DNA from 3 places in the Micromonospora cynarisoli genome. Region 1 is predicted to be linked to each of the others. Evidence: riboswitches for the same ligand, from Rfam matches in the RefSeq annotation. Region 1 holds a riboswitch; each other region holds the start of a gene.

Region 1 (9,546 bases):
CCAAGGCCAGCGACCTCAAGCAGGTCATGCCGTTCATCCTGCGCACCTGGATGTACGGCTCCGGCGTGCTCTACAGCGTCAAGCTGTTCGACCGGCTGCCCGAGTGGGCCTCGACGATCATCCAGTTCAACCCGATCCTGGTCTACATCGAGCTGGCCCGGTACGCCCTGCTGGAGCAGGCGCCGCTGCTCAACGAGTCGGTGACCCAACTCTGGCTGGTGGCGGTCGGCTGGGCGGTGCTGGGCGGCATCGCCGGGTACGTCTACTTCTGGCGCGGCGAACAGGAGTACGGCCGTGGATGACCGGTACGAGACGTCCAACGACGTCACCGTGACCCTGCCCCGGATCGTCGAGCGGATCCCCACCGTGGTGGTCGACGACGCGCACGTGATCTACCGCGTGCACAAGGGCGCCGGGGGTGGGACCACACCGGTGGCCGCGCTGCGCCGGCTGGTCAAGCGCTCCTCCGCGCCCAACGTCCAGGAGGTGCACGCGGTCAAGGGGGTGTCGTTCACCGCCTACCGGGGTGAGGCGATCGGCCTGATCGGCAGCAACGGCTCCGGCAAATCGACCCTGCTGCGGACCATCGCCGGACTACTCCCGGTCAACCGGGGCGCGGTCTACACCCAGGGCCAACCCTCCCTGCTCGGGGTGAACGCCGCCCTGCTCAACGACCTGTCGGGCGAGCGGAACGTCACGCTGGGCTGCCTGGCGATGGGCATGCAGCCCGACGACGTGGCCCGGATGGCCCCGGAGATCATCGAGTTCTCCGGCATCAACCAGCGCGGCGACTTCGCCAGCCTGCCGATGCGGACGTACTCCTCGGGCATGGCGGCCCGGCTGCGGTTCTCCATCGCCGCCGCCAAGAAGCACGACGTGCTGCTGATCGACGAGGCACTCGCCACCGGCGACAAGGGTTTCCGCAAGCGCAGCGAGCAGCGGGTCCGGGAACTGCGCGAGGGGGCCGGCACGGTCTTCCTGGTCAGCCACCAACTCTCCTCGGTGCGGGACACCTGCGAACGGACCATCTGGTTGGAGTCGGGGCTGATCCGGATGGACGGGCCCACCGACGAGGTGATCCGGGCGTACGAGGCATTCGCCAACGGCAAGTAGTATTCCGGGCGCGCGTACCGCGTCGGTTCGACGCCCGGCGGACCGCGTCGTCCCGTTGGGGCGGCGCGGTCCGCGCGTTAAGGTTCATCCCGTCGCCACGCTGGCGCAATCTTCCGTTCAGGGTGAACCCCCGGGACGCGTGCAGACATCCCCCGAGAGTGAGGATCGGCAATGACGCAGGACCACACCACTGGCCCGGACGCCACACCGGAGACCCCGGCACCGTGGCGGCCCTCGCGGACGGTGGCGGTGGTGCTGGCCGGAGGCACCGGGACCCGGCTGGGCCTGGGCATCCCGAAGCAGTTGCTGAAGATCGCCGGCAAGCCGATCATCGAGCACACCCTGGCCGTCTTCGAGGCCGCCCCGGAGATCGACGAGATCATCGTGCTGATGGCCACCGGTCACGTCGCCGACGCCCAGCAGATCGTCGACAAGGCCGGCTTCCGCAAGGTCAGCAAGGTCATCGAGGGCGGCGAGACCCGCAACGCCACCACCCGGATCGCGCTGGACGCGGTCGGCGACGGCGACGTCAACATCCTCTTCCACGACGCGGTCCGCCCGCTGGTCAGCGCCCGGATCGTCCGCGAGTGCGTGAACGCGCTGTGGAGCTACTCCGCCGTCGACGTGGCCATCCCCTCGGCCGACACGATCATCCAGGTCGACGAGGACGAGTGCATCACCGACATCCCGGTCCGGTCCCGGCTGCGCCGGGGGCAGACCCCGCAGGCGTTCCGCTCGGGCACCATCCGGGAGGCGTACCGGCGGGCCGAGGGCGACCCGGACTTCGCCGCCACCGACGACTGCGGCGTGGTGCTGCGCTATTTGCCCGGCACCCCGATCAAGGTGATCGACGGGTCGGACGAGAACATCAAGGTCACCCACCCGGTCGACGTGCACCTCGCCGACAAGCTGTTCCAGCTCGCCGCCGCCCAGGCCCCCCGGCTGTCGCACCGCAGCTACAGCGAGGAGCTGGCCGGGCGCACGATCGTCATCCTCGGCGGCAGCTACGGCATCGGGCACGACCTGGCCGAGCTGGCCCGGGGCTACGGCGCGCAGGTCTTCCCGTTCAGCCGTTCCAGCACCGGCACCCACGTCGAGCAGACCGGCGACGTCGAGGCCGCGCTGAAGACCGCCTTCGAGGCCACCGGCCGGATCGACCACGTGGTGGTCACCGCCGGCATCCTGGAGAAGGGCGCGCTGGCCGAGATGGACGAGGAGACCATGGACCGGGTGCTCCAGGTCAACTTCGTCGGGCCGGTGATCGCCGCCCGGCAGTCCCTGCCGTACCTCCAGCAGACCAAGGGTCAGCTGCTGCTCTACACGTCCAGCTCGTACACCCGGGGCCGGGCCCAGTACGCGCTCTACTCGTCGACGAAGGCGGCGCTGGTCAACCTGACCCAGGCGCTGTCCGACGAGTGGGCCGAGTACGGCGTCCGGGTCAACTGCATCAACCCGGAGCGCACCGCCACCCCGATGCGTACCAAGGCGTTCGGTGAGGAGCCGGAGCACACCCTGCTGGCCGCCGAGACGGTCGCCCAGTCCTCGCTCGACGTGCTGATCTCCGACCTCACCGGCCAGGTGATCGACGTCCGGCGGGCCCCCGGCGAGGCGGCCCCGGTGCCGGCCCAGCCGACCACGGCCGAGCAGGACCGGCTGCCCAGCGGCGTCGACGCCGGCTGACCCGACCCCCGGAGACGTACGACATGCGTGGTGACCTGGTCAGGAAACTGATCGCACGGTGCCTGACCACCGGCCTGGCCGTGGTCGCCTTCCTGGTGGTGGCGCTCACCGGCGCGACCGGCTGGGGGCTGGCCCTGGCGGTGGCCGCGCTGGCCGCCGCCGGCTACGAACGCCGGGTCCGCCCCGACGCCGACATCGTCGCCGAGACGGTGCTGCTGGCCGCCGGCATCCTGGTCGGCCACGCCCGCCGGCTCGACGACGGGTTCGACCCGGTGCTGGCGCTGACCGCGCTGGTACTGCTGGGCCTCGTGCTGCTGGTGGGGCCGCTGCGCGACGCCGGCAACCTGGAGATCCGGGCGGCGAACCTACCGGTGCGGGCGTGGACCCCGCTGGTCGCCGCCCGCCTCGACGGCATCCTGCTGGGGCTGCTCGCGGTGGTGGCGGTGGCCGCCGCGTTCGCCCTGCCCGCCGTGGTCGCGTTGGCCGTCGTGCTGGTGGTCGCGGCCGGCTGCGGTGCGGTCGGCCTGGACCTGGCCCGGCGGCGGTTCCGGCCGTCGGCCGGGGGCGGCCCGGTGACCCGGGCGCTGCGCGCGCACCAGCCGGAGTTCCTGCTCTACTTCTCCGCCCCGCCCGGCTCGGAGTACCAGGTCACCATGTGGCTGCCCTACCTGGAGCGGCTCGGCCGGCCGTTCCTGGTGCTGCTGCGGGAGCCGGAGTTCCTGCCCACGATCGCCGCCGCGACGAGCGCCCCGGTGGTCTACTGCCCCACTCTCAAGGCGATGGACGAGGCGCTGGTGCCCAGCCTGCGGGTGGCGTTCTACGTCAACCACGGGGCCAAGAACAGCCACTGCATCCGGTTCACCCAGCTCACCCACGTGCAGCTGCACCACGGCGACAGCGACAAGGCCCCCAGCGCCAACCCGGTCTCGGCCATCTTCGACAAGATCTTCGTGGCCGGTCCGGCGGCGATCGAGCGGTACGCGCGGGCCGGCGTGGAGATCCCCGCCGAGAAGTTCGTCGTGGTCGGCCGTCCGCAGGTCGAAGCCATCGAGGTACGCCGGGAGGCCCGCCCGCCGGCCGCCCCGACCGTGCTCTACACCCCCACCTGGACCGGCCACCACGCCGACGCCAACTACTGTTCGCTGCCGGTGGCCGAGCCGCTGCTGCGCCGGCTGCTCGACCGGGGCGCCACGGTGATCCTGCGGGCCCACCCGTACACCGGGCAGAACCCGACCTCGGCCCGGCAGTTGGCCCGGCTCACCGAACTGCTCGCCGCCGACCGGACCCGTACCGGCCGGCAGCATTTGTGGGGTGCGGCGGCCAGCCGCGAGCTGAGCCTGACCGACTGCGTCAACCGCTCCGACGCGCTGGTCTCCGACGTCTCCGGGGTCATCTCCGACTACCTCTACTCCGGCAAGCCGTACGCGGTGACCGACCTGGGCGTCGACGGCGACGAGTTCCTGAGCCGTTTTCCGCTGGCCCGCTCCGGTTACGTGCTGCGCCGGGACATGGCCAACCTCGACGAGGTGCTGACCGGGCTGCTGGACACCGATCCGCTGGCGGCGGCCCGGTGGGACACCCGCCGCCGCTACCTGGGCGACTTCTCCGCCGACGCGTACGCCGACGGTTTCCTCGACGCGGCCCGCCGGGAGCTGGAGCCGGGCTGGACCCCGCCGGCCCCCCGGGCCGACGCCTATTGGGGCGATGTTGCGGTATCCGAGTCCGCTGACACCGCTACATCGGCCCCATGACGTGCACCGCCCCGGCCGCCCGTGCTCGGGCGGCCGGGGCGGGTGGGGTGGTCGGTCAGGCGGAGTAGCCCCGGGTGGCGATCCAGTTCGCCAGGGTGGTCACGCTGACCCAGTAGGCGGGCAGGGACGGGTCGGCCGAGTCGGCGATCCGCACGGTACGGCCGTTGTCCCGGTAGCCCACGGCGGCGACGTAGTGGCCGCCGGGGAAGGAGTGCCAGCCGCCGTCGAGGTCGGTGGCGTCCCCGGCCACGTTCGCGACAACGGCCCGCTTGTCGGTGACCGCCGCGACCACGTCGGCCCGGAGCCGCTCGACCTGCGCGTCGCTCGGGGTCCCGGCGAACATCCGGGTCCGGTACGGGTCGCCCTTGACCACGGCGTTGAGCACCCGGGTGGTGTCCTCGGCCGAGTTGGTGCCCATCTCGGTGGTGCCCAACTGGGCGGCGAGGGTGTCCTGGCCGCGCTCGATGCCGGCCGCGCTGAGCGCGTTGCGCACCGCCGCCGGGCCGCAGTAGTAGTAGGTGATCTGGGCCTGGTAGTCGTAGCGCAGGACCTTCGACGACGGGGGCTTCGGGGCCGCCTTGCGGGTCAGGTCCGGGTCGGCGGTGGCGCGGACCTTGGCCCGGGTGACGCGCGGCGACGGGGTGGGGCTGGTCGAGGGGGTGGCCGACGGGCTGGCCGGGGCGGGGGTGGCCACCCGGGCCTGGGCGCGGCTGGCGACGTCGTCGAGGCGGGGGGCGGTCTCGGCCACGGCGGTGGCGCGCTCGTCGGTCGGGGCGTCGTCGACCCCGGCGGCCAGGGCGGTGCCACCGGCGGCCAGGACGAGGAGCGCCGCCGAGCCGACGACCATCCGGTACGGGCGCTGGGCGCCCAGTCGGCGGAGCTGTCGCTTCATGTGGTGTTTCACGGGGTGTTCCTCCACGGGGCGAGGAGGCGGCCGGGCACGCCGGACCGGCACGCGGCGGGCACGCCACGCGCGGATCGGGTGTTCAGCCGCTCGTTCGGCAGGGACCGCCCGGCGGGAGCCGGACGGATCGGCGGGTCGCCCGACAGGGGTCGGGCGCAGGGGTGGACGGCCGGCTCAGCGCGTCAGGCGCGACGGTCCGGCGGCACCCCGGCACCGAGGTGGAGGGTTTACCGAGGGGGTGGGGTCATACTGCACGAGGATGGAACTCCTTCCGCTGCCGCCGACCGGGTTAGCTGACGGATTCGGGCGGGAAGATCGCCCTACCCCGGGCCGTGGCCCGGAGATTCACCCCAGGTGGTGCGTGTGGGTCCCCGGTTCGTGACCAGCACGATTGAGCGGGTCGGTGCGGCGTCGCCTCCTGCGATCGGAAACCGCACCGGACCGCAGCGACACTACTGGTCGCCCTTCGCTCCCGCCAAGCCCTTTGACCTGCGTAAACATCGTCGGACCGGCTTCCTTCCGGGGCACTCGGGCAGCGAGGGCCAGCTCCGGGGACGAAGCGTCGTCGGACCCCGGCGGGGCGACAACCGGACGACCCGGCCGCGACCTCCGATGATCATCGAAGTCGATGTGATGGCCTGTGACCGCCTGTCCGATTCGCCCCAGCCGTGACGCCCCCCACACCGGGCTGAGTAACAATTCGACCCCCGAGACGCCGGCCAGCGCGGCCCCGGGGTCCAAGGGGAGGAGCACCGCCCGCAACGGGGCCGAAGTCGCGGGGTCAACGCGGGGCGGACACCGCCACGTGCGCGTCATTGTGTCGATCATCCCGGGCAGGCCAGGCCGGGGCCGACCGAGAGCGATCCGAGCCTCGTCCGGCCCGGGAGCGGGAGGTCGTGGGCTGGTCAGCCGACCCGGGCCGGGTGCCAGCGGGTGGCCGGGGTCGGGCGGGTCGCCGCCGTCGCGGTGCGGGGCAGCGGGATCCGGCCCGGCCGCACCCGCTGGGTCGCCGCGTACGCCTCGGTGGCCAGGGAGCGGGCGGCCTCGGCGGCCAGCTCGGCGTCCCGCCACGCGACGCGTTCCCGCCAGGCCGCCGCCCGGTACGCCGCTCGCCGGTCCTCCCGGACCGCCCGGGCGAGCATCACCTCGTGCTCGACGGGGTGCCGGCGCGGGTCCCAGCCGTCGCGGTGCGCGAAGACGTCCCGCAGCCGCTCCACCGTCAGTTCGCCCCGCCAGTGCGCCGCCACCGCCTCCTGGTGCAGCCACCGTTCCCGGCCCGCGTACTCGGCAGGTGTCCGGGGGGTACGGGGGCTGGGCAGCGCCCCCGCGCCGGTGAACCGCCGGGCAGCCGTCTCCGCCTCGTCGTACGCCTGCCATGCCCGGTCCAGGGTGTCCTGGGCGGCCAGCCAGGCGGCCCGGCGACGGCGGGCGGTCTGGGCGGCCCCGGCGGCGGCGACGGCCACCTCTCCGGCGTAGCGGCGCAGGTCGGCGACCGGGGGTGGGGCGTCCGGCGGCGGCACGACGGCGGTGACGTCGGTCGACTGGTCCCGCTCGGGGCGGGCGACCAGGACGGCGAGGCCGGTCAGCGCGAGGACGAGCAGCAGGGACCAGATCGCGGTGGCGGTCGGCACCCCGGTCAGGAACTGGGAGAGCACGGTGTTCACGGGTCGACACCTCGCGGGCGGAATGTGGTGGTCGGGGCCGTACCGGGGCGGAACCGTCGCGGAGCGCCGTCCGGGCGGTACGGGGACGAGGTCGTGGCTGTAGTGGTGGCGGGGCGGGTGGGCCCGCAGGGGCGGGTTCAGCCAGCCGGGGGTGCCCGGGGACCGGCGACGGCGGGCACCCGACCGCTCGGTGTCACCAGAGTGGCGGCCGGAAGCTCCCGGGCCACACCGGCCGGCTCGGCGGACATCCCGGCGTCGGCCCGGTCGGTTGCCAGCACGTCGACCCGATCGGTCCCCCGGTCGTCGGCGCGGATGCCGTCGCCCCGGCCGAACGGGGTGTCGAGGGCCACGGCGGCGGGGAAGGAGTGCGACGTGTCGGCGGGCAGTGCGGTCGGGGCCGGGTCGAACAGCGCGGGGCCGGACAGCGCCGGGCCGGCGGCGGCGAACGCGAGTGCCACGGCGAGGCCGGCGAGCAGCCGGGACATCCCGCGCGCGACCCACCACAGGGGACTGGTGGGCGCGACCGGGAACACGTGACCACGCTACCGCCGCGCCGACCGGCCCGCAGCACCCCCGGGCGTGTCGCCGCGCCGGTCGCGCAGGGCGGCAGGTCCCGGCCCGGCGGGGCGACGGACCAGGCCCGGCATCCACCGTGGAGGGAGCCCCGCCGCCCGTGCCCCACCCGGCACCGTCGCCTGGGCCGGCCGGGCACAGGGCCGGGCCGGCAGGGCCGGGCCGGCAGGGTCAGTGCGGGTCGCGCGGTCCCGCGTACTCGACGGGGCGGCCGTCGCGCGGCCCGCCGTCGGCCCCCCTCGGCCCCGGCACGACTGCCGTCCCGCCGGCACCCGGAGCACCGGCGGCAGCGGCAGGATCAGCGTCGGGGGTGGCCGGGGTGGTGCGGCGACTGGGGGCGAGGCGGCGCATCATCGGGGTCTCCACGAAGCGGTGCAGCGCGGCGGCCAGCACCAGGTTCACCACCAGGAAGCCGAGCACGGCCAGCGGCCCCGACCAGCCGGGCAGCCCCACGCCCAGGTGCCCGGTGAGCCGCAGCACGGTCACCATCACCAGCACGTGCACCAGGTAGAAGGCGAACGACACCTCACCGAGCCAGATCAGGGTGCGGTGCCGCCACGGTGACCGGCGGCCCTGCACGTCGGCCCGGGCCGCCGCCGGGATGACCAGGATGTACGCCACCGACAGCAGCGCCGCCCACATCTCGGCCGGGATCCAGTGCGCCGCCACCCAGACGACCACGAAGAGCGCGCTGGCCAGGGGCAGCCCGGGGCCCCGCCAGTGGCCACGGCGCAGCAGCTCGGCGGCGGCGACGCCCAGCCAGAACTCGGTGGAGCGGACCAGCGGGAAGACCTGCGTGAACCACCAGTTGCTGCCCTCGGGCAGCAGTTGCTGGCCGGGCCAGAGCGCCAGGATCACCAGCGGCACCGCCGCCACCACGGCCCAGAGCAGGCCGGACCGGGCGCGCCGGATCGCCGGCAGCGCCAGCGGCAGGCAGAGGTAGAAGAACAGCTCGCAGGAGAGCGACCAGCTCACGTTGTTGATGCTGTAGAAGTAGCCGGGGGTGGGGTCCCACGCCTGGACGAGGAAGAGGTTCTCCAGCGCGGCGCGCGGGACCACCGGGTCGGCGAACCACCACATCACCAGCAGCGCCACCGCCCAGGTCAGCACGTGGTTGGGATAGATCTTGGCGAGCCGGCGTCGCCAGAAGTCCCGCCGCCGGTCGCCGTCGCGGGCCGACCAGACCAGCACGAAGCCACTGAGGATGAAGAAGAACTGCACCCCGGACAGGCCCAGGGTGAACAGCCAGTCGACCACCGCCTTGGCGTCGGGCTGGGCGACGATCCGCATGGTGCCGACGTGGTAGCCGAAGACCAGCATGGCGGCGATCCAGCGCAGCCCGGTCAGCGACGGCAGCCGGTTCAGCGCCGGGGACGCGGTGGTGGGCACGCTGGTCACCCGGGGCACCCTACCGGCACGCCCCGTCCCCGGCGACGGGCCGGGGTGGTGCGGATGTGCGGAAGGTGTACGAAATCCCTCCACTGCCCTAACATCGCGGGACCTGTCGGTGTCGGCGTACCCGTGGGGCAGGTCGGGCGGCCCGTCGGAGGCGCCAGGCCAACGAGGAACGGAGCGAAGTGGTGCACCAGCGGATCCTGATGCGGGCGAAGAAGGACCCGTTCGACGTACGCGGCCCGGAGGAGGCGTACGAGGGGAACTGGATCGGGGAGAACAACGGCAACCTGGTCTTCAGTCACGCCGCGCACAAGCTGCTGCGCACCTCCACCGCACGGATCACGTCGACCGAGTTCAAGGTCGACCTGCGCGACGCCGACCGGATCAACGAGCAGTACGACGTGTACGTCATTCCGCTGGCCAACGCGTTCCGGCGCAGCTACGCCCACCGCATCGAGCTGATGAC
Region 2 (9,546 bases), 3.6 Mb from region 1:
CACCGGGAAGACGGCGGTGGCCCTGCACCGGGCGGCGTACCTGCTCTATGCCGACCGCAGCCGGTACGCCGGCGGCGGCATCCTGGTGGTGGGCCCGTCGACGGTCTTCGTGGAGTACATCGCCTCGGTGCTGCCGTCGCTGGGTGAGGAGACCGCCACCCTGCACTCGCTGGGTTCGCTCTTCCCCGGCATGTCGGCGACCCGCACGGACGGGCCCGAGGTGGCGGCGGTGAAGGGTTCGCTGCGGATGCGTCGGGTGCTGGAGCGGGCGGCCCGGGACGCGGTGCCGGACGGCCCGACGGAGTTGCGGCTGCTCTACCGGGGTACGTTGCTGCGTCTGGAGCGGCGCGAGTTGGACGGCGTCCGGGACCGCGCGTTGCACCGGGGGGCCCGCCGCAACGAGGTCCGCCGGGTCGGCTTCGACGGGGTGCTCGCCGCGCTGTACGCGCAGGCCCGGCGGTTGGCCGTCACCGGCCTGCCCGAGCAGCCCGCCTTCGAGGACGAGATCATCGAGCGGCCGGAGTTCCGGGAGTTCCTCAAGGCGTGGTGGCCCCGGCTGCATCCCCGGCACGTGCTGGGCTGGCTGGCCCGGCCGGAGCGGCTGCACCGGTACGCCGCAGGCGTCCTGTCCCGGGCGGAGATCGGTTTGCTGGCCGGGGCGTACCGGTCGCTGGACACCGAGGGGCTGACGGTGGCCGACATCGCCCTCCTCGACGAGCTCGACGCGCTGCTGGGTCAGCCGGTCCGCCCGAAGAAGGCCCGCCGGGACCCGTTCCAGCTCGCCGGCGGGGTCCGCGAGCTGAGCACCTTCGGGGAACGGCAGCGTGCCGCGCGGGCGGCGGCACGGGAGCGGCCTGAGGACTACCGGGACTACGCGCACGTGGTGGTCGACGAGTCGCAGGACGTCTCGCCGATGCAGTGGCGGATGATCGGCCGGCGCGGTCGGCTGGCCTCCTGGACGGTGGTGGGTGATCCGGCGCAGACCGCCTGGACGGGTGACCAGGCGGAGCTGGACCGGGCCCGGGACCAGGCGCTGGGCCGGCGGCGTCGGCACCGGTTCACGCTGTCCACCAACTACCGCAACTCGGCGGAGATCTTCGCGGTGGCGGCGGCGGAGATCCGCCGGCTCTATCCGGACCTGGAGTTGCCGAGCGCGGTGCGTTCCACCGGGGTGGACCCGGTGGCGTTGCACGTGCCGGCGGCGGAGCTGGCCCGCGCGACGGCCGACGCGGTGGACACGCTGCTGGCCGAGGTGGCGGGGACGGTCGGCGTGATCACCCCGGTGCCCCGCCGGGACGAGGTCGCCGGCTGGTTGGGCGACCGGGGCGGGGCGCGCCTGCAGGTGGTGACCAGCCTCCAGGCCAAGGGCATGGAGTACGACGGAGTGGTGCTGGTCTGCCCCGGCGAGATCCGGGCCGATCCGGGGTCCGGGGTACGGACGCTCTACGTGGCGTTGTCCCGGGCGACCCAGCGCCTCACCACCGTCGAACCGACCGGCTGACCGATTGGCACCCCGGCCTACCTGGCCGGACGTCCGACAGTCACTTGCATACATAGCGATGTGAGCATAGATTGGAGCCGGTCCGCAGCGGCGACGGAAGGTGTGGACGTGGGCGCAGGTCATGACCACAGCGCGACGGTGAGCAACGCCGCGCACCGGCACCGGGGTCGGCTCTGGGCGGCGTTCGGGCTGCTCACCGTGCTCATGGTGGTCGAGGCGGCGGCCGCCTTCGGCACCGGTTCACTGGCCCTGCTCTCCGACGCCGGGCACATGTTCACCGACGTACTCGGCATCGGGATGGCCCTGGCCGCGATCACCGCCACCCGGCGGGCCGGACGCGACCCGCAGCGCACCTTCGGCCTCTACCGACTGGAGGTGCTCGCCGCCCTGGCCAACGCCGTGCTGCTCAGCGGGGTCGCGGTCTACGTGCTGATCGAGGCGGTCCGCCGGTTCGGCGAGCCACCCGAGGTGCTCGCCGGTCCGATGCTGGTGGTGGCGGTGCTCGGCCTGCTCGCCAACATCGTCGCGTTCGGCCTGCTGCGGGAGGGTGCCAGGGAGAGCATCAACCTGCGCGGGGCGTACCTGGAGGTGCTGGGCGACCTGCTCGGCTCGATCGGCGTGATCGTGGCGGCACTGCTGATCGCCGGCACCGGCTGGTGGTGGGCGGACCCGCTGGTCGCCGTGGCGATCGGCGTGTTCATCCTCCCCCGCACCTGGCGGCTCGGCCGGGCGGCGGTGCGCATCCTGGTGCAGGCCGCCCCGGAGCACCTGCCGGTGACCGCCGTGCACGACCGGCTGACCGCCGTGCCCGGGGTCGCCGAGGTGCACGACCTGCACGTCTGGACGCTCACCTCGGGCATGGACGTCGCCTCGGCCCACCTCACCCTGGCCGGTGACGCCGAGGTCGGCACGGTGCTGGCGGCCGCCCGGGTCGCCCTGCGGGAGGACTTCCACATCGAGCACGCCACCCTCCAGGTCGAGCCCGGGGCGGCCCCCGACGCCTGCGGTCCCGCCCACTGGTGACCCCCACCCCTGGGCCGGACGGTCAGCCCGGCCGGGTACTCCCGCACAGAGATCGCGGATATTTGCAACGTTTGCCCCTTTTAACGGTATTCACTCTCGTACCCTCAGTCACGAGGTAGGCAGGTGTCACACGCGTACCGGTAGGCTCGGCCCCGGTCTCCGCCAGGCGGAGGCCGCCGCCCAATCGCCCGCCCGGGCGAACCGGGGAACCACGTTCCTGGGGTGCATCCGCGTCAGCGGTAGGGATCTTCCGTCCCGAACCCGTCAGCTAACCCGGTCGGCGGCTGACGGAAGGACATCCGCATGCACGTACGCACCACCACGCGGCTGCTGGCCGCAGTCGTCACGGCGCTGGCCCTGGGCGTCTCGGCCGCACCGTTCACCCCGGCCGTGGCCGCGCCCACGACCCGGCTCGCCGCCCCCGGCGACGACGACGAGGGCGGCACCCCGGCGCTGCGCGACCAGCTCGACGCGGCCAGCAAGGGCTGGCTGGAGGCCAAGGCCGCCCTGGAGCGCTCCACCAAGCGCCAGCAGGAACTCGACGGGCAGCTCAAGACCATCGAGGGGCAGTTGGTCGCGCAGACGGCCAAGGTCGGCGAGATCGCCGGCGCGGCCTACCGCACCGGCCGGCTCGGACCGATGTCCGCCCTGCTCAACAGCAACACCCCGAGCGGTTTCCTGGACCGCGCGGCGGCGCTGGAGACGGTCGCCACCCGGGAGGACCAGGAACTGCGCACGATGATCGAAACCCGGGACCAGGCCACCCGGACCCGGGCCGCGGTCAGCCGGGAGATCACCGAACAGCGCAAGCAGGTCGCCACCATGGGCAAGCGCAAGGAGCAGGCCGAGCGGGCGTTGGCGGTGGCCGCCGCCGACAAGCCGGCCCCCACCTCCCGCGACTCCGGCAGCTCGGACGGCACGTCCACCAGCAACGCCAAGGGGGCGCCCCGCAACTCCGACGGCTCCTGGCCGTCCGAGTCGTGCAGCGTCAACGACCCGACCCCGGCCAACGGCTGCATCACCCCGCGTACGCTCAACGCCCTGAACCAGGCCAAGGCGGCCGGTTTCACCAGGTACGTCTCCTGCTACCGGCCCAGCGGCTCGGGGGAACACCCCAAGGGCCGGGCGTGCGACTTCGCCGCCCAGAAGAACGGCTTCGGCGGGGTGGCCAGTGGCGGCGACCGGACGTACGGCAACAACCTCGCCGCGTACTTCATCCGTAACGCCGACCGGCTCGGCGTGCTCTACGTGATCTGGTTCAAGCGGATCTGGCTGCCGAGCAGCGGGTGGAAGGCGTACAGCGGGGGCAACGGGGACCCGTCCAGCGACCACACCAACCACGTGCACCTGTCGATGATCTGAGCCGGCCCGGTGGCCCGTCCGCGTCGGGCGGGCCACCGTCCGGGCGGATGCCGACGGTGGTCAGCCGGCGGCCGGCGGGTCGCCGGCCCGGCCGTCCAGAACCGCGCCGAGGCGGCTGGCCAGCCCCAGGTGGGCGGCGCGGGCCTGCCGGAAGGCGTAGCCGAACAGCGGGGCCGGCGCGGCGAGGGTGATCTCCACGTCGATCCGCAGCAGGTCACCCTCCATCCGCAGCCGGGTGTGGTTGCGTACGGTGGTGCCGGGCTGCTGGCGGGCCACCGTCACGATCTCGTCGTCGCCGGCCAGCAGCACGTCGGCCTGGTAGGTGACGGGGAACCGCAGCGGCCCCAGCTCCAGCCGGTCGGTGATCGCGTAGCTGGCCAGGGCACCCGGCCGGGCGGGTAGCCGGCGCACCCGGACGATCAGCGGATGCAGCTCCTCCTGCCGGGACAGGTCGCTCAGCAGCGCCATCGCGTCCGCCGGTGAGCAGCGCGCCTGCACCGTGTAGCTGAAGCTCTCCCGCCGGACCACCGGGCCTCCTGACCGTCGTCGGTCGCACGATCGTGCCGTACCGGAGACGGACTGGCAATGTCCCTGGCCGGACGGCACCGACGCCGACGGCGGCCCGGTCAGGCGCCGGGCAGCACCTCCGGGGTGGCGGCACCGGCGAAGTACGGCTCCGGGGCACCGAAGAGACCGAGCAGGCCGGTCACCCAGAGCTGCCGGTGCACGAACCGGCTCGGTTCGGTGACGATGAGTTTGACGCCGCTGACCTCGGCGGTCTGGAAGCCGGCGACCATGGCGCTGATCCCGACGGAGTCGATGAAGGTGACGAGTCGCATGTTCAGCTCGATCCGCGCGGGCCGGCCCTTGGCCAGCACCTCGGCGATCGCCTCACGTACCTCGTAGGCGGTGTCGACGTCGATCTCACCACGGGGGGCGATCTCGATGACACCGGCCGGCAGGACCGACTTCACGATCGACAGGCTCACGCGAGCACCTCCACTCGCCCGTCCCCGGGCGCCTCATCAGTACGCGGGCCGCGACCGAGAGTATTCCTCCGATGGCCTCGGTCGCCACCCCTCGGGATGAGCAATTCGCGGATCCGGACGGACCGGACCGTCCCTCTCCACACCGTTGCTGGTCCTGTTCTCTCCGACGAACGGCCCGGCTCGGCCGTTCCAACCGTCCCAGAGTAGCCGCCCCGGTCCACCGGAATCCGGATGCGGTGGGCCGGGCGAGCCCCGTCGGCTGCCCGGTGCGGCCCGTCGACTCTCCCGGCGCAGGTTGTGACAGGTGCCTACGGTGGGCGAGAGATGGGTCACCACGATCGAGGAGACGGATCGATGCTCAAGAGACTGCTCGGCCTGGCCGGGGTCGGCGCGCTACTCGCTCTCGTACTGGCCTGCGGCTTCGGCGGCGGGGACGACGACGATGACGACGACGGGGACGATTTCGCCCGCGCGACGTCCGTGGTCGTGGTCCGCTAGTCCTGGTGGTCACCCGCGCGCACCGGGTTTGCGGCCCGGCCGGGCGGGGCACTGCTCGGATACCGGCCGGGCGACCGGTCGGTGTGGGGACCGTCCCGCGGCACAGAGACGACGTCCGAAGTGGCCGCAGACTTCGGCATTCGAGGAGGTAACACGATGATCGGCAGCAACCTTCTGGAGCGCCGCAGCAAGCCCGAGCGGATCGCCGACCAGGCCTGGCACCACCTGCTCTCGGCGGTGGACTCCGCCGGTGACAGCGTCCGCGACGCCGCCCGGTCGGTCCGGGACTCGGGGCTGTCCGACGCCGGCGACCTGGTCGGCTCGACCGCCGACGAGGCCCGCCGTCGGGCGACGCTCGCCTTCGACGCGCTCGCCGGCCGGCGTCCGGCCCTGCCCTGGACCCTGCTGATCGGCGCGGCACTGGTCGGCGCGGCGATCGGCTGGGCCGCCGGCACCGCCGCGCGGGCCGCCGGCAGCCGGGGTGACCGGGCCGTCGACGACATCGAGTTCGTCGACGTGGACCGGCCGAACTCCCCCGTCGGGCTGGACGACTGACCGTCCCACGGCACGCGCAGGCCCCGGTCACGCTCCTCAGCGTCGACCGGGGCCTTCGCCGTCTTGATCCACTCCGTTGGGGCGATGTTGCGGTGAAGACCCGGGGTTGATGCCGCGACTTCGCCACCAATGAGTCGATCACCCACGGACAGGCAGGTCCCGGGCCGGACCGCCGCCGGCTCCCCTGCCCGGTCGGGCATGGGGAGCCGGCGGGTATCGGACAGCTGTCAGCGGCTGGTGCAGGTCACCGTCGGGACGGCGTTGGTGCCGGTGACGTTGGCGGTGAAGCCGATACTGGTGCTCGCGCCCGCGCCGAGCGCACCGTTCCATCCGGCGTCCCGCACCGAGACGTTCGCCCCGGTCTGGGTGTAGGTGCCGCCCCAGAGCGAGTTGACCGTCTGGCCGTTGCCGAACGTCCAGTTCACCGTCCAGCCGGCGATCGCGCTGGTGCCGGCGTTGCGGACCGTCACCTCACCCTGGAAGCCACCAGGCCACGACCCGGTCACCTGGTACGTCGCCGCGCACCCGCCGGTGGGCGGAGGCGTCGTCGGCGGAGGCGTGGTGGGCGGCGGCGTGGTCGGTGGAGGCGTCGTGGGGGGCGCAGTGGTCGGCGGAGGCGTGGTCGGGTTGGGGGTGGTCGGCGTCGGGGTGGGGGTGCCGCCGAGCCGGTCGGCGACCAGGATGCCCCGGCCGTTGGTGCCCAGGTAGACGCGGCCGTAGACCCGGGGGTCACCGGTCAGCGCCTCGCCCGCGTTGCCGTACTGGTGCTGGTCGTCGTTGATCCGCACCCAGGCCGCGCCGGTGTTGTCGGAGCGGTAGACGCCGCTCTTGCCGTCGACGGTGCCGAAGGTGAACACCGCCGGGTACGTCTGACCGGGAGCCGCCTTGCCGAAGCCGACGTTCACCGCCGCCGACACCCCGGCCAGCTTGGTGAAGCTGGCCCCGGAGTCGGTGGAGCGCCACAGCCCACCCTCGCCGGCCAGCCAGATGTCGCCCTCCCTGCCGGGCGCCGCCTTGAACTTGACGGTGCCGGTGGCCGGCAGGCCGGTGGCGGCGGACGCGGTGAAGCTGGCCCCGCCGTTGGTGCTGACGTAGAACTTGCCGCCACTGAAACCGTAGAACTTGTTCTTGTTGACCCGGTCGGACTCGACCACGGCGTTGGCCGGGATGCCGGTGGCGGCGGTCCACGAGTTGCCGAACCCGACCGAGCGGATCACCTGCTGCCCGGCATCACCCGGGGCCCAGACGAACTGGCTGCCGTCGGCGGCGGCGGCGACCGTGCCGCCGTTGTTGATCCCGCCCGGCTCGCTGCCCTGGAACCAGTTCGCCCCGCCGTCGGTGGAGAACGCGACGTGACTGTCGTTGGGGCGGTCGGCGTCGGTGAAGTTGCCCGCCCGGACCATCGTCGCCGGGTTCGCCTCGGCGTAGTCGAGGCTCGTGGTGGTGGTGAAGACCGGCTGGGTGAACAGCATCGGCGGCACCGCGTCGAGGTCGGTGTGCCGGAACCCGCCGATGTCACCGAGCCCGCTGATCAGCGGCGCCCCGGTGGGCGGGCTGATCAGATCCTGCACGGCGGTCTCCTCCAGGCCCTTGACCATCGGCCTGATGGTGAGCTTGCCGCCGGTGTCCCACTTGGTGAGGTCGGTGCTGCCGTAGATGGTCGCGCCGGTGCCGTACATGAAGCGGTTCGAGTCGAACGGGTCGATCTCCACCGACTCGTTCATCCAGCCCAGCTTCGGGGACTCCTCCGGCGGGGCCGGGTTGGCGCCGAAGGTCAGCCACGGCACCGAGCTGATGTCCATCGTGAACTTCTTGGTGCGCTCCGGGTAGCTGCCGAACTCCCAGATCCGGCTCCAGGTCGCGCCGCCGTCGGTGCTGCGCCAGAAGATCGCGTCCGGCCACCAGGAGATCTGGGTGGCGACCATCAGGGTGTTCGGCTTCTGCCTGTCGATGGTCAGCCCCGAGTAGCCGAAGTAGGCGTCGCTGCTGGACGACGGGATCGGGCTGATCTGCGTCCACGCGCCGGTGGCCCGGTTGAACTTCCACACGTCACCCTTGCCCCCGTCGTACGGGCCGCCGGTGTCGCTGGTGGCGATGTAGAGGAAGCCGCCGACCGGGTCGACCACGCCCTTGTGGGCCAGGTAGCCGGTGGGCTGACCGGCGATCCGCTCCCAGCTCGTGCCACCGTTCGTCGAGCGGTACACCGGGTTCGCCTTGTCCGCCACGCCGACGTAGATGGTCTGCGTGGCGTTGCCCGCCGTACCGGTGCTCTTGTCGAAGGTGACCCAGGTCAGGCCCTGGTTCTGGCTCTGGTAGCCGGTGGTGTCGTTGGGGTCGGCCCGGTAGTTGCCGACGTTGGGGAAGTTCGCCACCTTGGCCCAGGTGACCCCGTAGTCGGTGCTGCGCCACAGGCCGTTGCCGCCCTCGGCGCCGTAGTACAGGATGCTGTTCTTGTTGGGGTCGACGGCGAGCCGCTCCCCCATGCCCCGGCCGGGCATGTTGCCGCCGTTCTTGAACGGCAGCGCGGTGGCCTGCCAGGTGGCGCCCTTGTCCGACGAGCGCAGGATCGCGCCGTTGTTCGGGTCCCAGTCGTTTGTGTACATGCCGACGGCCGCGTACACCCGGTTGGTCTGCACCGGGTCGGTGGCCAGGCTGACCACGCCGTTGTAGCCCCACTTGTCCGCGCCGACCCAGTCGAGCAGCGGCGTCCAGGACTGGCTGGCCTGCTCCCATCGGTACGCGCCGCCGATGTCGGTGCGCGCGTAGATCAGGTTCTTCTCGGTCTGGTTGAAGATGATGCCGGGGACGAAGCCACCGCCGTCGATCCGGACGTTCTTCCAGCTGTACGGTTCGGCCGCCGCCGCGGCGGCCGGTGTGGACGGTGCGACGGTGAACTGTACGGCCACGACGGCCGTCGCGGCGGCCAGCACGGTGGTGACCGCGCCGACGAGACTTCTCCGCATCTGCGGTTCCTCTCGGGATGCCAGGGTCAGGGTGCGACGGCCCCGTGGGGGACGTCGACGGGTGCGAAGAGCTGCCCTGGCTCCCCGCCGGCACGCTTGGCTCCCGCTGCCGAAGAAGAACCCAACAGTAACCGGTACGCCGCCGAATTAGGAAGCGCTCCCAACTAACTCGGCCATCAGAGCCGGTAGATGACGTCCTCGCCGACGATCTCGCGACTGATGCCCAGTCCGTCCACCGGTCGGGCGGCCACGTCCGCCCACGGCGTGCCGGCCGCCCAGCCGGGCAGCAGCACCACCGTGCGCACCCCGACCTGCCGCAGGTACGCCACCGAGGTGGCGTCCGGGAAGGTCATGCTCACCGCCCGGATCCGCTCCTGGGACTGCGGGGTGAACGAGGCGAGCCCGTTGACCACCTTGGGGAACCCGTCGGTCGACCAGAGCATCACGTGCAGTTCCCGGATGCCGTCGCTGGGCAGCACCAGCGCCGGGCCGGTCAGCCCACGCAACACGGCCGGCTGCTCCGGCGCGGGCACGTGCGGGGTCCGGTTGACCCCCTCCACGCCGACCAGCAGCAGCGGCACCAGCAGCGCCAACCGGGTCAGCCGCCACTGCCGGCCGGCCCCCTTCGGAGCCGACTCCCGGGTGACCTCCTGCT
Region 3 (9,546 bases), 1.5 Mb from region 1:
CGGACCACGAACCGGTCGCCCACGACGAGTTGGTCGACCGGAACCCGGGTCTCCGTGCCGCCTCGCAGCACGGCGACGTCCCGCGCGCCGAGTTCGAGCAGGGCGCGCAGGGCCGCCCCGGCGGTCCGCTTGGACCGGGCCTCGAAGTAGCGGCCGGCCAGCAGGAACACGGTCACCCCGGCGGCGGTCTCCAGGTAGATGTTGCCGGTGCCGTCGGTGCGGACGATGTCCAGCCGGAACGGGTGGGTCATCCCGGGCATCCCGGCGTCGCCGAGGAAGAGCGCCCAGAGCGACCAGCCGAACGCGGCCAGGGTGCCGAGGGACACCAGGGTGTCCATGGTCGCCGCGCCGTGCCGCAGGTTGGTCCAGGCGGCCCAGTGGAACGGCAGCCCGCCGTACGCGACCACCGGAGCGGCCAGGGTCAGCGACAGCCACTGCCAGTGGGTGAACTGCCAGGCCGGCACCATCGCCAGCACGATCACCGGCAGGGTGAGCACGACCGACACCCGCAGCCGGGTCCGCAGGGCGTCCAGCTCGTCGACGGGCGCACCGGCCGGTACCGTCCCGGCGGGGGCGGGAGGCGGGGGCACGACGGCGGTGTAGCCGGTCTTCTCGACGGTGGCGATCAGGTCGTCCGGGGTGACCCCGTCGGCGTACCGGACGGTGGCCTTCTCGGTGGCGTAGTTGACGCTCGCCTCGACGCCGTCGAGCCGGTTGAGCTTCTTCTCGATCCGGGCGGCGCAGGAGGCGCAGGTCATCCCGCCGATGGCCAGCTCGATCAGGTGGGGGGCGGCGGGCGGGTTCTGGGTGGTCGGGGTCATCGCGGCACCTCCGGTCAACCGTGGGTGTGACCGGCCCCGCCGGTGACCGTCGGCGTCGGGTCGGTGGTGGGCTCGGGGACGACGGTGCTGGGAACGGGTTCCGGGGTGTGCGTGGGGTCGTGGCGGGTCTCGGCGGGCGGGGCGACGGGGCCGGTCAGCTGGCCGACCCCGTACGCCGCGCCGAACACCACCGCGAGGGCGAGGGCGAAGCCGCCCAGCCTGGTCGGTGTGTTCATACCCCGGACCGTCACGCCTCGACGAGGTCGTAACCGGCCTCGTCGACGGCGGCCCGCACGGACGCGGTGTCCAGCGGGCCGTCGCTGGTGACGGCGACCCGGCCGGAGGCCAGGTCGACCTGGACGTCGGTGACGCCGTCGAGGGCACCCACCTCGGCGCTCACCGCGCTGACGCAGTGCCCGCAGGTCATGCCCGTCACCTGGTAGTTCGTGATCATGCGGCTCTCCCCTCCACTCGTCCAACATACCCCCCAGGGGTACATCGCCCTGCGACCGTAGCATACCCCCCAGGGGTACGCTATCGTGGTCGGCATGACCACACCGAGCACCCCGGTCCGGGGCTACACCGCCAGCAAGGACCAGCTGCTCGCGCGGCTGCGCCGCGTGGAGGGGCAGGTCCGGGGCATCGAGAGGATGGTCGACGACGACAGGTACTGCATCGACGTGCTCACCCAGATCTCCGCCGTGCAGGCCGCCCTGGACAAGGTCGCCCTCGGGCTGCTCGACGGCCACGCCCGGCACTGCATGCACGAGGGGGCCGCCGAGGGCCGGGCCGACGAGATGGCCGCCGAGATGATGGCCGCCGTCGGCCGCCTGATGAAACGCGGCTGACCGCCCCGGCGGCGCGGGCGGACCGGTCGGGACCCGTCCGCCCGCGCCCGGGTCAGCGCCGGGCGAGGATCTTCCGCATGGCGTCGATCTCGCCCTGCTGGGAGGCGACGATCTGCTGCGCCATGGCCCGGGCCCCGGCGTGCCGGCCGTCCGCCAGCTCCTGCCGGGCCATGGTGATCGCCCCCTCGTGGTGGGCGATCATCAGGGTGAGGAAGAGACGGTCGAAGTCCCGACCGGTCGCCCCCTCCAGCCGGGCCAGGTCGACGTCGGACATCATCCCCGGCATGCCGTGGTCCATCCCGGGCAGGTGACCGCCGGCCGGGCTGCCGGACGGGACGGGTCGACCCCAGGCGGTGAGCCACCCGGTCATGGTGGCGATCTCCGGGGCCTGGGCGGCGCGGATCTGCCCGGCCAACCGGGTCACCTCCGGATCGGCGGCCCGGCTCCCGGCCAGCTCCGACATCCGTACCGCCTGCTGGTGGTGCGGGATCATCATCTGGGCGAACATCACGTCGGCCGGGTCGACCCCGGCCGACCCGGAGGTGGCCGGGGCGGCGCCCGCGACCGGGCGGCCGTGGCCGCCGTCGGTGGAACGGTCGCCGCCGCAGGCGGACAGGGCGACGACGGTGCTGAGGGCGACGCCGGCCAGGACGGCACGGCGGGCGCAACGACAAGTGGACACGGGCAGACCTTTCGGTACGACGGATACGGACGCTGGACGCGGCGGAGCCACGTCGGGGCGTCCTATCTGCGCAGCACCGACACCGTGGCGAGGCGGAGCCCGAGCGGGCGGGGTGGCGGGGCGCGCGGCTCCCGAGGCCGCGACGGCGGACGGGACACCCCGGCCGGCCTGGTACGCACCGCGAAGAGCAGCACCAGCACCGTCACGGTGAGCGCGCCGAGCACCGCCAGGCAGACGCTCCACACCGTCGACGGGCTGTCGGGCGACCCGCCGGGCAGCGCCGCCGCGCACCCGTCCCCGCATCCCCCGACGGCCGGCACCGGCTCACGGAGCAACGACCGGTCGGCCGGGGCGTCGTGCCCGGCGGCGGACCGGTGCGCGCCGTCCGTCGCGGTGCCGTGGCCGGCGGGGTGACCACCGCCCAGGTGCACGTCGTGGCCGAGGGTGTGCATCGCGGAGAGCCCCAGCAGCGTGCCGACGAGCAGGAGCAGCCGCAGCCACCGCCCGGTCGTCGTCGCCGTACCCGCCCGCCGCACGGCTCCACGCTAGCCGTCCCGGCCGTGCGACGGGCCGGTACGGGTCACCGGGCGTCGAGGCGTACCCGGCGCAGCAGTTGGGCGTTGAGCGCCACCACGATCGTGGACGCGGACATCAGGATCGCGCCGACCGCCGGGCCGAGCGTGACCCCCGCCCCGGCCAGCACCCCGGCGGCCAGCGGCAACGCCACCACGTTGTAGCCGGCCGCCCAGGCCAGGTTCTGGAGCATCGTCCGGTACGCCGCCCGGGACAGCCGCAGCACGCCGGCCACCCCGCGCGGGTCGGACGAGGCGAGCACCACCCCGGCCGACTCGACCGCCACGTCGGTGCCCGCGCCGATGGCGATCCCGACGTCGGCTCTGGCCAGGGCCGGGGCGTCGTTCACCCCGTCACCGACCACCGCCACCCGCAGGCCGCGCCGCTGCAACCCGGCCACCTGCCGGTCCTTGTCGGCCGGGAGCACCTCGGCGAACACCTCGTCGACCCCGGGTCGGAAGCCCAGGTCGGCGGCGACCGCCTCGGCCACCGGTCGGGCGTCCCCGGTGATCATCGCAATGGTCCGGACGCCCTCCGCCCGCAGCGCGTCGACCGCCGCCCGTGCCTCCGGTCGCACCTGGTCGGCGAGGGCGAGCAGGCCGACGACGGTGTCGGGCAGGCGTACCAGGTACAGCACCACCGCCGCCCGGCCGGTCCACTCCCGCTCCGTCGCCGCCAGTTCGGGGGGCAACTCCCGGCCCAGGTCGCGCAGCAGCGCCGGGCCGCCCACGGCGTAGCCCGTGCCGTCGATCACGGCGCGGACGCCCCGGCCGGGCAGCGCGCGGAACCCGGTGGCCGCACGCGGTCCGCCCCGGTCGGCGGCGGCGGTCACGATCGCACGGGCCAGCGGATGTTCGCTGTCGGCCTCCACGCCGGCCGCGAGCCGCAGCACGTCGTCCCCGTCGGTGCCGTCGGCGGCGGCCACCCCGACCAGCACGTGCTCGCCCCGGGTGAGGGTGCCGGTCTTGTCGAAGAGCACGGCGTCGACGGTCCGCATCCGCTCCAGGGCCAGCCTGTCGCGTACCAGCACCCCGGAGCGGGCCGCGAGGGCGGTGGAGAGCGCGACCACCAGCGGGATCGCCAACCCCAGGGCGTGCGGGCAGGCGATCACCAGCACGGTGACGGCCCGCACCACCGCCTGGTCCGGCTCGCCGAGCGCGGTCCAGACCAGCGCGGTCACCACGGCGGTGCCGGTGGCGACGTAGAACAGCCAGCCGGCGAAGCGGTCGGCGAGCGCCTGCGCCCGCCCGCCGGACCGCTGCGCCTGGGCGACCAGGCGGCGGATGCCGGCCAGCGTGGTGGCCTCGCCGACCGCCTCGATCCGCACCCGGACGGGCTGGTCGGTGGCGACGGTGCCGGCCACCACCCGGTCGCCGGTCGACCGGGGCACCGGCCGGGACTCGCCGGTGACCATCGACTCGTCCAGCTCGGCGACGCCGGCCACGACGCGTCCGTCGGCGGGCACCCGGCCGCCGGGGCGGACCAGCACCACGTCGCCCTCGCGCAGCCCGGTCACCGGCACCCGTTCGACGACGTCGTCCGCGCCGACGCGTTCGGCGTCGTCGGGGAGCAGCGCGGCCAGCGCGTCGAGCGCTCCCCGGGCCTGGCCGATCGCCTTCGTCTCCTGCCAGTGGCCGAGCAGCATGATGGTCACCAGCGCCGCCAACTCCCACCAGAAGTTTAGGTCGAAGGCACCGAGGAAGGTCAGGACCGAGGCGGCGTACGCGACGCTGATCGCCATCGCGACCAGCAGCATCATGCCCGGCGTACGGGCGCGGGCCTCCCGGACGGCCCCGGTCAGGAACGGCCGGCCGCCCCACCAGAAGACCACCGAGCCGAGCACCGGCCCGACCAGGGCCCGGCCGGGGAACTCCAGCGGGTGGCCGACCCAGCCCAGCACCATCCGGTCGGTCGCCACCACCGGCAGGGTCAACGCCAGGCAGACCAGGAACCGACGCCGGAATGTCGCCGGATCGTGGTCGGCGTGACCGGGTGGCCCCGGATGGCCGGGGTGTGGGCTGGCCGCAGCGGCCGACCGGTGCTGGTCCATGACCCCCACCCTCCCCCCTGGGCCTACCGTGGGCAGGGCGAACCGGGCGCAAGGGCCGGGGTGGTGGCTACCATCGTCCGACGATGATCCGCCGCCCGTGGGATGAACCGGTTGGCCGGCTGACACGTATTCCGTCCCGGATCGTTGGGAGAACTCGCACACATGGGCGCCGACCACACCCGTCCCGCTCCGTCCACCCCGCCTCGGGTGCGGCGGCTCCTCGTCGTGACGGTGGTGCCGCTCATCGTGGTCACGGTGATCGCCACGCTGCTGCTCTGGCCCGGCGCGACCCCGAAGATCGACCAGGGTGACCAGGTGCCCCGCCACCACGGCACGGTGACCCGGGTGGTGACCGAGCCGTGCCCGCCCGCCCCGCAGACCCCCGACGGCCCCTCCGGGGTGGCCGAGGGGCCGTGCGGGACGGTGACGGTCGCCGTCGAGCAGGGGCCGGACGCGGGCCGTGAGGTGCAGACGCCCGTCCCGTCCGGGCCGGGGGCGCCGACGGTGGCGGTCGGCGACGAGGTGGTGCTGGTCGCGTTGGCCGATCCGAGCGATCCGTCGGCGAGCAGCTACCACATCGCCGAGCACCAGCGGGGCCTGCCGCTGCTCTGGCTGGTCGCCCTGTTCGCGGCGGCGATCGTGGCTTTCGGCCGGCTGCGCGGGCTGGCCGCCCTGGCCGGCCTCGGGGCCAGCTTCGCCATCCTGTTGACCTTCGTGGTGCCGGGCATCTCCGCCGGGGGCGCGCCGCTGCCGATCGCGGTCACCGGCGCCGCGTTGATCATGTTCGTGGTGCTGTACCTGACCCACGGGATCACCGCGCAGACCTCGGTGGCGGTGCTGGGCACGTTGGGCAGCCTGGTGCTGACCGGCGTGCTGGGCACGCTGGCCACCGCCGCCACCCACCTGACCGGGTACGGCAGCGAGGAGGCCACCACGCTGTCGATGTACCAACGCGACGTGGACCTGCACGGTCTGCTGCTGGCCGGGATCATCATCGGTTCGCTCGGTGTCCTGGACGACGTCACGGTCACCCAGTCGGCCACCGTCACCGAGCTGGCGCACGCCAACCCGGGGCTGTCCCGGTTGCAGCTCTACCGGGCGGCGACCCGGGTCGGCCGGGCGCACATCGCGTCCACGGTCAACACGATCGTGCTGGCGTACGCGGGCGCGTCGCTACCGTTGCTGCTCCTGCTCACCGCCGACAGCCGCCCGGTGAGCCAGATCCTCACCAGCGAGTTCCTGGCCCAGGAGATCGTCCGTAGCGCGGTGGCGACCCTCGGCCTGGTGGCGGCGGTGCCGCTGACCACCGGGTTGGCCGCGCTGGTCGTGACCGCCGGGCGGGGACCGGCCGACGCCGGTACGGCCGGACCGACCCCCACCCCACGTCCCGCCCCCGACCGTGCCGAGGCGCTGGAGGCGTTGAGCGCGCCCCGGCACGGCGAACCGTCCACCCCGGCCCCCGCACGGTGGCCGGACCCGGAAAGGAGCACGGACGCCGCATGGTGACACTGCGCTACGTGACCGGAGGCGAGGTCACGGCTGTCGGTCGCGTCACTGATTACCCCTCGCTATCGGGAAAATACTCATTTGGTCGGGTTGCGGGCGTAGATCCCCGGTACGACTCTCGGGTAACCTCGCTGCCGGTCACCGCCGAAGGCGCCCACCGGTGCCAGCGGTGCCACCGCCCAATCGCCGTACGGCGAACCGGGGAACCGAGCACCTGGGGTGAATCCGCGCCAGCGGTAGGGGCCACTTCCGTCCCGAACCCGTCAGCTAACCCGGTCGGCGGTCGACGGAAGGGAAAACTGTGACGGCACCCCTACGCCGCTGGCTGACGCCGGCAGTGGCCGTACTCGCCGCCCTGGCGATCGTCGCCGGACCGGCCGCCGCCCCCGTGACGGCCGCGCCCAACGCGCCCACCCCCTCGGGGCACGAGGAGGACGACGAGCCGAAGCTCCTCACCGACGTCATCGAGGCCACCAACCGGGAGTACTCGGCGGCGAAGAACCGGTTGGAGAAGTCCAAGAAGCGTCAGCTCCAGCTCGCCATCGAGGTGGAGAAGGCGGAGCAGGAACTGGCGGCGCTGGCCCCCCAGGTCACCGAGATCGCCGCCCAGTCGTACCGGACGGGTCGGGTCGGCGCGGTCGCCGCGCTGCTGGAGAGCGACGCGCCGGACGCCTTCGTCCGCCGGGCCGCCGCCCTGGACGAGCTGAACATGGTCAACGCCGGCAAGCTGGCCGAGGTCAACGAGGCCAAGAGCCGGGCCGAGAACGCCAAGCTCGCCCTCGACGCCGAGGTACGCGAGCAGCAGAAGCAGACCAACCTGATGGCCAAGAAGAAGACCGAGGCCGACAAGGCGCTGGCCCTGGTCGGCGGCCGGGGCTTCACCGGTGGCCTGGTCGACGCGACGTCCCCGGTGGCCCGGATCGCCCCCGGCCAGACCGCCGACGGCGGGTGGCGCGGCGAGTCGTGCAGCGAGAACGACCCGACCACGTCCGGCTGCGTCACGCCGCGCACGCTGCACATGTACAAGGAGGTCAAGCGGGCCGGTTTCAACCGGTTCGTCGGCTGCTACCGCCCCGGTGGGCCCTGGGAGCACCCCAAGGGCAAGGCGTGCGACTGGTCGTTGCAGAAGAGCGGGTTCAGCCCGTGGCACAACAACGACACCCGGATGTACGGCAACAACCTCGCCGCGTTCCTGATCCGCAACTCGGACCGGCTGGGCATCTACTACGTGATCTGGAACCGGCAGATCTGGTTCCCGGCCAACGGCTGGAGTTCGTACTCGGGGCCGTCCAACCACACCGACCACGTCCACGTGTCACTGCTGTAGCGCCCGTGATCGACACCGGGGCGACACCGGTGCGATCGAGCCGATCATGACGAAGGCCGCCCGGCTGAGCCAGGCGGCCTTCGTCATGCGTGGCGCGCGTCAGGAGGCGACGGCCGCCGGTGTGGAACCGGCCGGCACGACCGGCGCGGGGGCCGCAGCGACGGGCTCGGGGGTCGGGGCGACCTGGTGGACCTCACCGGCGGCGAGCCGGTAGGACATGCCGACCACCGCGCACCGGCCGGCGGCCACCTCGGCGGCGATCACCGGGGAGTTGCCGAGCAGCACCTCGACGGTCTGCGCGATGTGGATGTCGACGATCCCGTCGATGTCGTGCACCCCCTGCTGGGCCGCGCGGCGCAGGCTCGGCCCGACGGCGGCGACCACCGAGTAGAGGTGCCCCGGAGGCTGGGTGCCGGTACGGGCCGCGTCCCGGGCCGCCTGCACGGCACCGCAGGAGTCGTGCCCGAGGACCACCACCAGCGGGGTGCCGAGCACCGTCACCGCGTACTCCACGCTGCCGAGCACCTCGGGCCCGGCGGTGTGCCCGGCGGTCCGGACCACGAAGAGGTCACCGAGCCCCCGGTCGAAGATGATCTCGGCGGCGAGCCGGGAGTCGGAGCAGCCGACGATGACGGCGAAGGGATGCTGGCCGTCGGCCACGGCGGTGCGGTGCCCGGCGTCCTGGTTGGGATGGCGGGGCGCCCCGGCGACGAAACGCCTGTTGCCGGCCTGCAACTCGGCCAGCGCCTGGGTCGGAGTGATCGGGGCCATTGCCTCACCTCGGTCCGGAATCGCACCTGGTCACGCCGGCCGGCGGCGACGACGGCCGTGCCCCCACGGTCACACGCAGCTAAAGGTACGTCAAGATTTCGTGATACACGTTTCAGGCGTCGGTCGGCGCGGTGTCGACGGCGTGTCGAACCCGGGCGCGCACCGGGTCGGCGGGTGACCGACCCCACCGGCCGGGCGCGACCGTCGGGGCGGCCGACGACCGGTCTCCCAGGAACGGGCCATACGATGGCCGTCATGGCGACAGGCGGCACGGGAAGCACCCGGAACTGGACGTTCCTCACCAACCACGGCCACGTGCTGCTCGCCATCGCCCGCAACCCCACCGCCCGCCTCCGGGACGTCGCCGACGAGGTCGGGGTGACCGAACGGGCCGCCCAGGCGATCGTCGCGGACCTGGAGTCCGGCGGCTACCTGCGGCGGACCCGGGTCGGCCGGCGCAACGAGTACACGCTCAACCCGAGCGGTCACTTCCGGCACCCCGCCGAGGCCAACCGCCAGGTCGGCGACCTGCTCGCCCTCTTCACCCCCGACCAGGCCGACCCCGACGCCTGAGCCCCCGGGCCCGGCAAGGACGCCGACGGCCCCGCGTAGCGCTCGACGTCGACGTCGGTCACCGGGGTGAGCGGTCCGGTGTCGACGGTCGGCGGGACGTCGCGCCGTCGGCGGAACCGCCCGGACCCACCGGCCGGAAACTGTCGGCGTCCTCATCGCCGTCGATGCATCCAGGCGCAGGTCAGGGGCCGCAACCCTGGCGGGAGCGGTCCGTCCACACGGCACACCGTGGCCCGACTCACTCCTCCGGCCGGGTCACCGCCGCTGCGCGGACGGCCGGTCGGGGATAGGTTGGACTGGTGATCCGCGCAGCCTCCACCCCGCCCGTCTGGGTGTCGAGGCTGCGCGACCTGACCCGGCTGGCGGTCACCGCGCTGGTGCTCGCCGCCGGCCTC

The links. A riboswitch is a leader RNA that binds a small molecule or an ion and turns the genes downstream of it on or off. The one in region 1 is predicted to bind cyclic di-AMP.
Positions count from the first base shown of each region.
Region 2: linked by a shared signal. The riboswitch ahead of Q2K16_RS12395 (coiled-coil domain-containing protein) and the one ahead of Q2K16_RS30570 (C39 family peptidase) in region 1 are both predicted to bind cyclic di-AMP.
Region 3: linked by a shared signal. The riboswitch ahead of Q2K16_RS24125 (coiled-coil domain-containing protein) and the one ahead of Q2K16_RS30570 (C39 family peptidase) in region 1 are both predicted to bind cyclic di-AMP.

Region 1 is NZ_CP130426.1:6,971,120-6,980,665, reverse strand. Features, by position in the region: gene Q2K16_RS30590 (ABC transporter permease) at 1-302, shown strand, start outside; gene Q2K16_RS30585 (ABC transporter ATP-binding protein) at 295-1,113, shown strand; gene Q2K16_RS30580 (bifunctional cytidylyltransferase/SDR family oxidoreductase) at 1,285-2,793, shown strand; gene Q2K16_RS30575 (CDP-glycerol glycerophosphotransferase family protein) at 2,817-4,544, shown strand; gene Q2K16_RS30570 (C39 family peptidase) at 4,600-5,436, opposite strand; cyclic di-AMP (ydaO/yuaA leader) riboswitch at 5,712-5,856, opposite strand; gene Q2K16_RS30565 (hypothetical protein) at 6,354-7,112, opposite strand; gene Q2K16_RS30560 (hypothetical protein) at 7,250-7,645, opposite strand; gene Q2K16_RS30555 (acyltransferase family protein) at 7,857-9,083, opposite strand; gene Q2K16_RS30550 (polysaccharide pyruvyl transferase family protein) at 9,266-9,546, shown strand, end outside.
Region 2 is NZ_CP130426.1:3,003,361-3,012,906, forward strand. Features, by position in the region: gene Q2K16_RS12385 (HelD family protein) at 1-1,501, shown strand, start outside; gene Q2K16_RS12390 (cation diffusion facilitator family transporter) at 1,610-2,524, shown strand; cyclic di-AMP (ydaO/yuaA leader) riboswitch at 2,692-2,823, shown strand; gene Q2K16_RS12395 (coiled-coil domain-containing protein) at 2,828-3,886, shown strand; gene Q2K16_RS12400 (SRPBCC family protein) at 3,947-4,414, opposite strand; gene Q2K16_RS12405 (STAS domain-containing protein) at 4,513-4,875, opposite strand; gene Q2K16_RS12410 (hypothetical protein) at 5,230-5,373, shown strand; gene Q2K16_RS12415 (hypothetical protein) at 5,530-5,928, shown strand; gene Q2K16_RS12420 (cellulose binding domain-containing protein) at 6,156-8,891, opposite strand; gene Q2K16_RS12425 (hypothetical protein) at 9,068-9,546, opposite strand, start outside.
Region 3 is NZ_CP130426.1:5,476,873-5,486,418, reverse strand. Features, by position in the region: gene Q2K16_RS24165 (heavy metal translocating P-type ATPase) at 1-821, opposite strand, end outside; gene Q2K16_RS24160 (hypothetical protein) at 836-1,057, opposite strand; gene Q2K16_RS24155 (heavy-metal-associated domain-containing protein) at 1,069-1,275, opposite strand; gene Q2K16_RS24150 (metal-sensitive transcriptional regulator) at 1,370-1,669, shown strand; gene Q2K16_RS24145 (DUF305 domain-containing protein) at 1,722-2,351, opposite strand; gene Q2K16_RS24140 (hypothetical protein) at 2,414-2,887, opposite strand; gene Q2K16_RS24135 (heavy metal translocating P-type ATPase) at 2,932-4,974, opposite strand; gene Q2K16_RS24130 (YibE/F family protein) at 5,137-6,480, shown strand; cyclic di-AMP (ydaO/yuaA leader) riboswitch at 6,647-6,777, shown strand; gene Q2K16_RS24125 (coiled-coil domain-containing protein) at 6,782-7,807, shown strand; gene Q2K16_RS24120 (carbonic anhydrase) at 7,907-8,578, opposite strand; gene Q2K16_RS24115 (helix-turn-helix transcriptional regulator) at 8,825-9,151, shown strand; gene Q2K16_RS24110 (hypothetical protein) at 9,451-9,546, shown strand, end outside.